Lujinxingia vulgaris: one gene and its partner. The protein of the gene in region 1 interacts with the protein of each later gene in a pairwise test. Links are inferred from orthologs where the notes say so. Each region holds a gene or a part of one and is shown on either strand. Other genes may lie near its edges.

Region 1 (3,285 bases):
ATGGGGATCTCGATATGCTGGCCGGCGGTGCGCAGATCGAGGCGCGCCCGGGTCGGCGAGAGCGTCATGCCCTCGAAGTCGAGGGTCTGCCGGGTGATGAGCGGCCATTCGACGCGCCAGGCGTTGTCGTTGTTGCCGACGAGCAGGCAGCGATCGGAGGTGGCCACAAAATGCTTCCGCGCATAATTGGAGCCGTAGGAGACCATGCTGCACAGAGAGAGGCCCAGCGCAATCAGGACGATGAACGCGGCGGTGTAAAAGCCCCCCAGGCCGGCGACAAAATAAAGAATCACCGCGGCCAAAAGGCTTAAAAGCCCCAGGCCAAGCGCGAGCCCCATGATGGGGATGTTGAGCTGGTAGCGGAAGAGTTTTGCGCCGGGCTCGTCGTGCAGGGTCTGCTGGACGGCCGGGCCGCTTAAGAGTCGGATGCGGGTCATGGGCAACCTGCAGGCTGGGGGGCGGCGCTGGCGAGGAGGGAGAGGTGCCAGGCCGCCCCGCAGGCGCCCGAAGTCGCGTTAAATGTCGAGGTTACGCACGTCGAGGGCGTGGGTCTCAATGAACTCGCGGCGCGGCTCGACCTGGTCGCCCATCAAGACGGTGAAGAGGGCGTCGGCCTCCACGGCATCCTCGATGCGGACCTGAAGCATGGTGCGGGCCTCCGGATCCATCGTCGTGTCCCAGAGCTGATCCGGGTTCATCTCGCCAAGACCCTTGTAGCGCTGGATGGTCTGGCCTTTGCGGCCGGCAGCGAGCACGCGGTTGAGCACCTGGGCGATGGAGGTGAGCGGCTCGGTCTCTTTGCCATCGTCAACGATCACGTGCTCTCCGAGCGACTCGAAGGCGCGGCGGATGCGCAGAAGCTCCTTGTAGTCGACGCCGGAGAGGAAGGCGCGGTCCAGGCGCGAGACGATCGAGGTGCCGGAGACGCGGCTCTTCCACTGGGCCAGGAAAAGGTCGTCGAGCTCGGCGTCGTCGAGGATCTCGGGGGTGCGCCAGGGCACCGTGGTGTAGCTCTGGCGCAGGCGCTCCAGAAGTTCCTGGCTGCGGGAGCTGAGGCGCTCTTTGTCCTGGAGATCTTCGAGGGTGAAGTCGGCTTTGACGGCCTCTTCGACGATGCGGTCATCGTGGTTGCGGGCCACGCGCTCAAGCACGCTGCGGTACTTGAGCAGATCGTCGATGAAGGTGGCCAGCTCGTCGCCGGCGAGTTCTTTGCCGTTTTCGCCGCGCAGGGTCAGGGCGTTTTTGGCGTTCTCAATGAGGCGATCGTTAAGCTCGCGCTCGTCCTTGAGGTACTCCATGGTGCGGCCGCGCTTGATGGAGAAGAGGGGCGGCTGGGCGATGTAGAGGTAGCCCCGGGCGATGATCTCGGGCATCTGACGGTAGAAGAAGGTCAGGAGCAGGGTGCGGATGTGGCTACCGTCGACGTCGGCGTCCGTCATGATGACGATGTTGTGGTAGCGCAGCTTCTCGATGTCGAAATACTCCTGGCCGATGCCGGTGCCCAACGCGCTGATGATCGTGGAGATCTCGTTGTTGGAGAGCATGCGGTCAAAGCGTGCTTTCTCGACGTTGAGGATCTTTCCGCGCAGCGGGAGGATCGCCTGGAACTTACGGTTACGGCCCTGCTTGGCGGAGCCACCGGCGGAATCACCCTCGACGATGTAAAGCTCACTCTCCTCCGGCTTGCGGGACTGACAGTCGGCGAGTTTTCCGGGGAGCGCGGAGATCTGGAGCGCGCTCTTGCGCGAGATCTCGCGGGCCTTGCGGGCGGCTTCGCGGGCACGAGACGCCGCGATGGCTTTCTCGATGATCGCTTTGGCCACCGAGGGGTTCTCTTCCAAAAAGATCGCCAGGCGCTCGTTGACCACCGACTCGACGGCGCCCTTGATCTCGTTGGAGACGAGCTTGTCTTTGGTCTGGCTGGAGAATTTCGGGTCGGGCATCTTCACCGAGAGCACCGCGGCGATGCCCTCGCGGATGTCGTCGCCGGTGATGGACTCTTTGAGCATGCCGTTGGAGACGCCGTAGAGGTTCACCGTGCGGGTGAGCGCGCCGCGGAAGCCCGAGAGGTGGCTGCCGCCGTCGCGGTTACGGATGGTGTTGGTGTAGCAGAAGATGTTTTCGTTGTAGGAGTCGTTCCACTGCATGGAGACTTCTACGGTGATGCCCTGCTCGGGGAGCTCTTTGGTGATGTAGATGGGCTCGTCGTGCAGGGGCGACTTATTCTTGTTGAGGTCGGCCACAAAGGAGTTGAGCCCGCCCTCGTAGTTGAAGTCGTGGCGCTTGTTGTCGCGCTCGTCGATGATGACGATGCGCACGCCGCTGTTGAGGTAGGAGAGCTCGCGCAGGCGCTGGGAGAGCACGTCGAAGGAGAAGCGGGTGATCTGGAAGATCTCCGGATCGGGCAAGAACGTGATCTTGGTGCCGGTGGTCTTGGCCTTGCCGATCGAGCGCAGGGGCTCTTTCGGCACGCCGCGGTCGTACTCCTGGGTCCAGATCTGGCCGTCGCGGCGGATCTCGAGGACGAGGCGCTCGGAGAGGGCGTTGACGACCGAGACGCCCACGCCGTGCAGGCCGCCGGAGACTTTGTAGGAGTTCTGGTCGAACTTCCCGCCGGCGTGCAGCACGGTCATGATGACCTCGGCTGCGGAGCGGCCCTGCTTTTTGTGCATATCGACCGGGATGCCGCGGCCGTTATCCTCGACGGAGACGGACTCGTCGGTGTGGATGGTGATGGTGACCTGATCGCAGTAGCCGGCCAGGGCCTCGTCGATGGAGTTATCGACGGCCTCGTAGACCATGTGGTGGAGGCCGGAGCCGTCGTCGGTGTCTCCGATGTACATGCCGGGGCGCTTGCGCACCGCCTCCAGGCCTTCGAGGACCTGGATGGATTCGGCGTTGTAGTCGGAGCCCTGGGGGGCGGCGTCTTGAGGGGTCTGGTTATCTTGGGCCATAGTACGTCTAGCCTGGGTCGGTGGGTCACAACCAACAAGGGCGCTCGAAGAGGGCGGGCCGCCTTGAGGTGAAGGAGCGGCGCGGCAACGAGCGCGAGGTCAGCGATCTTCTAGTGAGCGCGCACAGGGCCCCGAAGCGGCAAGATAAAGCTCGCCGGGGGCAGCGCGCTCAAGCGTCGCGGGAAGGTAACACAGGGGGGCAGGGGCGTCTATCCCGGCGGCGTGTGTGGAGGCGTGTGGATCGGGGCGGAAAAGGCCCCGGTCGGGAGCGCGGCGTGGCGGGTTACCCCGGGCGGCGCACCGGGTTGTGCAGGGTGCCGATGCCGTCGAT
Region 2 (3,342 bases), on another replicon or contig:
GAGTCGGAGCGATTGAATTCGTTGAGCTTGAGCATGGGGGGACTCCTTTCGTCTTTTATCGCAACTCGCCGCTCCGGCCCTTGCGAGGGGGGAGGGGAGAGAGGGATCACGCGGTGTTCGTAAGTAAGACGCAGCGGGGGGCGCTGAGGTTTCAAAAAAGTTTGCGCCGGATGTGAAAACTTCCGCTCACACTGAACTTCAGCCCGCGCGTCAGGCGTGCCGACACATCCGAGGATGTGCCTTATCCGCTAAGCTAAGCACGCCTTCGCAACAGACCACTGCCCGGTGGCGCCCACCGGCCTGCCTCCCTTGTGAGATCGCCCCCTCCTTGGTAGGGTTCCGCGGCTTTAGGCCCCCGCTGAGCGCTGGCTCAGCCCGGGAGGCACTCCAACGTATGAATCGACCCGCTTTGGTGAAGGGAACGCGATGACGGATTCGGTCAGCATCATTCCGATCAATATCGAAGAAGAGATCCGCCAGTCCTATATGGACTACGCCATGAGCGTGATCATCGGGCGAGCGCTGCCCGATGTTCGCGATGGGCTCAAACCGGTGCACCGGCGCATCCTTTTTGCGCAGCATGAGCTGGGCAACCGCTGGAACGCGGCCTACAAAAAGTCGGCGCGTATCGTCGGTGACGTCATCGGTAAGTACCACCCCCACGGCGACTCCTCGGTCTATGACGCGTTGGTGCGTCTGGCCCAGGACTTCAACATGCGCGTGCCGCTTGTCGATGGCCAGGGCAACTTCGGCTCGGTCGACGGCGACCCGGCCGCTGCCATGCGTTATACCGAAGTGCGTATGGCGCGGGTTGCTCAGGAGCTCTTGAGCGACATCGACAAAGAGACCGTCGAGTGGATCCCCAACTACGATGACACCATAGAAGAGCCGGCGGTCCTGCCCACGCGCATCCCGAACCTCCTGATCAACGGCTCCTCCGGCATCGCCGTCGGCATGAGCACAAACATCCCGCCGCATAACCTCGGCGAGGTGATCCGCGGCACGCTGGCGCTGATTGAGAACCCGGAGATCGATGTCGAAGGGTTGATGCAGCACATCCCCGGCCCCGACTTCCCCACCGCCGGCATCATGTACGGCGCACGAGGTCTGCGCGACGCCTACGCCGAGGGCCGCGGCATCATCAAGATGCGCGCCCGCGCGATCATCGAAGAGGATGAGAAGCGCGGCAAGAGCTCCATCGTCGTCACCGAGCTCCCCTACCAGGTCAACAAGGCGCGTCTCATCGAGAAGATCGCCGAGCTGGCCCGCGACAAACGCCTCGAAGGCATCACCGATCTGCGCGATGAGTCTGACCGCGACGGCATGCGCATCGTCATTGAGCTGCGCCGCGACATGATCCCGGCGGTCGTGCTCAACAACCTCTACAAGATGACGGCGATGCAGTCGTCCTTTGGCATCATCATGCTGGCGATCGTTCACGGTCAGCCCCGCATCATGAGCCTCAAAGAGGTGCTCAACCACTTCATCGACTTCCGCCGTGATGTGGTCACCCGCCGCACGATCTATGAGCTGCGCAAGGCCGAAGAGCGCGCCCATATTTTGGAAGGCCTCAAGATCGCGCTCGATCACCTCGATGAGGTCATCGCGCTGATTCGCGCCTCGGCCTCGCCAAACGAAGCGCGCGAGGGGCTGATGAGCCGCTTCGCGCTGAGCGAGCGACAGTCGCAGGCCATCCTGGATATGCGCCTGCAGAAGCTCACCGGTCTGGAGCGCGACAAGATCCTCGAAGAGTTGGCCGAGGTGCTCGCCGAGATCGACCGCCTGCGCGGCATCCTGGCCGACGAGAAGAAGTTGATGGCCGTGATCGTCGGGGAGCTCAACGAGGTGCTCGAAGCCTACGACGATGAGCGTCGCACCGAGATCCTGCACAACGTCACCGAGCTCTCCGATCTCGACCTGATCGCCGAAGAAGACATGGTGGTCACGCTCAGCCACGCCGGCTACATCAAGCGCACCCCGCTGAGCGAGTACCGCGCCCAGCATCGCGGCGGCCGTGGCAAGCGCGGCATGGACACCAAAGACGAAGACTTCGTTACCGACATGTTTGTGGCCTCGACCCACACCAACCTGCTGATCTTCACCTCGGTGGGTAAGGTCTACAAGCTGATGGTTCACGAGCTCCCGCAGGGCTCGCGCACCACGCGCGGCAAGGCCGTGATCAACCTTCTGCCCATCGAGCAGGACGAGAAGATCAAGGCGATCCTGCCCTTCGAGGAGTTTGAGGAGGGGCGCTACATCGTCACCGCCACCCGTCAGGGCGTGATCAAGAAGACCGATCTGATGGCCTACGCCAACGTGCACGCCGGGGGCATCATCGCGCTGGGCTTTAAAGACGATAACGACGAGCTCATCAGCGTGCGCGCCACCGGTGGCGACGATCGCATCTTCCTAGCCAGCAGCGACGGCCAGGCAATCTGCTTCCACGAAGAGGACGTGCGCCCGATGGGGCGCGTGGCCGCCGGCGTCTACGGGATGCGTTTCCGCGAGGGCGACACGCTCGTGGGCATGGACGTGGTCCCCGCAGGCGATGATCACTCCACGATCCTCACCATCACCGAGCGCGGCTATGGCAAGCGCACCGTGCTCGACGAGTACCCGCTGCAGCGTCGCGGGGGCAAAGGGGTGGTCACCATCAAGACCAACGATCGCAACGGCATGCTGGTGGGCATCCGGGTGGTGGACGACACCAATGAGCTGATGATGATCACCGACAAGGGGCAGGTTCTGCGCACCCGCGTCGAGCAGATCTCGACCTACGGACGCAACACTCAGGGCGTGCGCGTGATGAGCCTGGACGACGATGAGCTGGTCGTCTCCATCGCCGCGCTCGTCGCTGAGGATGAGGACGAGGCGCTCGAGGGTGAGGAGCTGGCCGAGGGGGCAGAAGGTGCCGAGATTCAGGGCGATGAGAGCCCCGAGCAGGCCGCCCCGACCGGCGACGATTCCGTGGACGAAGAGCCCGGTGAAGACAGTTAATCTGAGGCGGTTGACGCCCGTCAATTCCCTGTGTTACAGGGTGCGCGCCGCTGCTCGGGGAGGCGCTTGCAGACACGGTCTGCGGGCATTTTCCAGGGCAGGGCGCGAGGTGATTTAGATGGCCTCTCCACCAGAAGACGAATCGCGTAAGACCACCAAAAGCCCCTGGCTTGTGGCCGGCGCGATCGGAGCCCTGGGTTTTGAGTTTGTCGGTTTTGTACTCGGCGGCGCTTTCATCGGCACTCGCCTCGACGAACACTTCAACACCGCCCCGGTTTTGCTTCTGGTGACGATGGCGCTGGCAATGCTCGGCGCCGGGTGGCACGTCTGGAAGATCTCGCAACG

What was found.
Region 2: the proteins of gyrB (region 1) and gyrA interact in binary tests that used the Escherichia coli proteins (3 or more experiments, as listed by UniProt). The link is inferred for Lujinxingia vulgaris from one-to-one orthologs.

The regions. Positions count from the first base shown.
Region 1 is NZ_VOSM01000008.1:4,503-7,787, forward strand. What follows is about bases 236-3,282. They hold gyrB (DNA topoisomerase (ATP-hydrolyzing) subunit B), read right to left. Parts: upstream 2,955-3,282; coding sequence 516-2,954; downstream 236-515. Other genes in these bases: FRC98_RS15135 (hypothetical protein), read right to left, coding at 236-437; FRC98_RS15145 (fumarylacetoacetate hydrolase family protein), read right to left, coding at 3,238-3,282. Also shown: more of FRC98_RS15135, read right to left, coding at 1-235; more of FRC98_RS15145, read right to left, coding at 3,283-3,285. UniProt on the Escherichia coli protein: DNA gyrase negatively supercoils closed circular double-stranded DNA in an ATP-dependent manner to maintain chromosomes in an underwound state.
Region 2 is NZ_VOSM01000001.1:25,638-28,979, forward strand. What follows is about bases 108-3,211. They hold gyrA (DNA gyrase subunit A), read left to right. Parts: upstream 108-426; coding sequence 427-2,997; downstream 2,998-3,211. Other genes in these bases: FRC98_RS00105 (AtpZ/AtpI family protein), read left to right, coding at 3,116-3,211. Also shown: FRC98_RS00095 (sigma-70 family RNA polymerase sigma factor), read right to left, coding at 1-35; more of FRC98_RS00105, read left to right, coding at 3,212-3,342. UniProt on the Escherichia coli protein: A type II topoisomerase that negatively supercoils closed circular double-stranded (ds) DNA in an ATP-dependent manner to maintain chromosomes in an underwound state.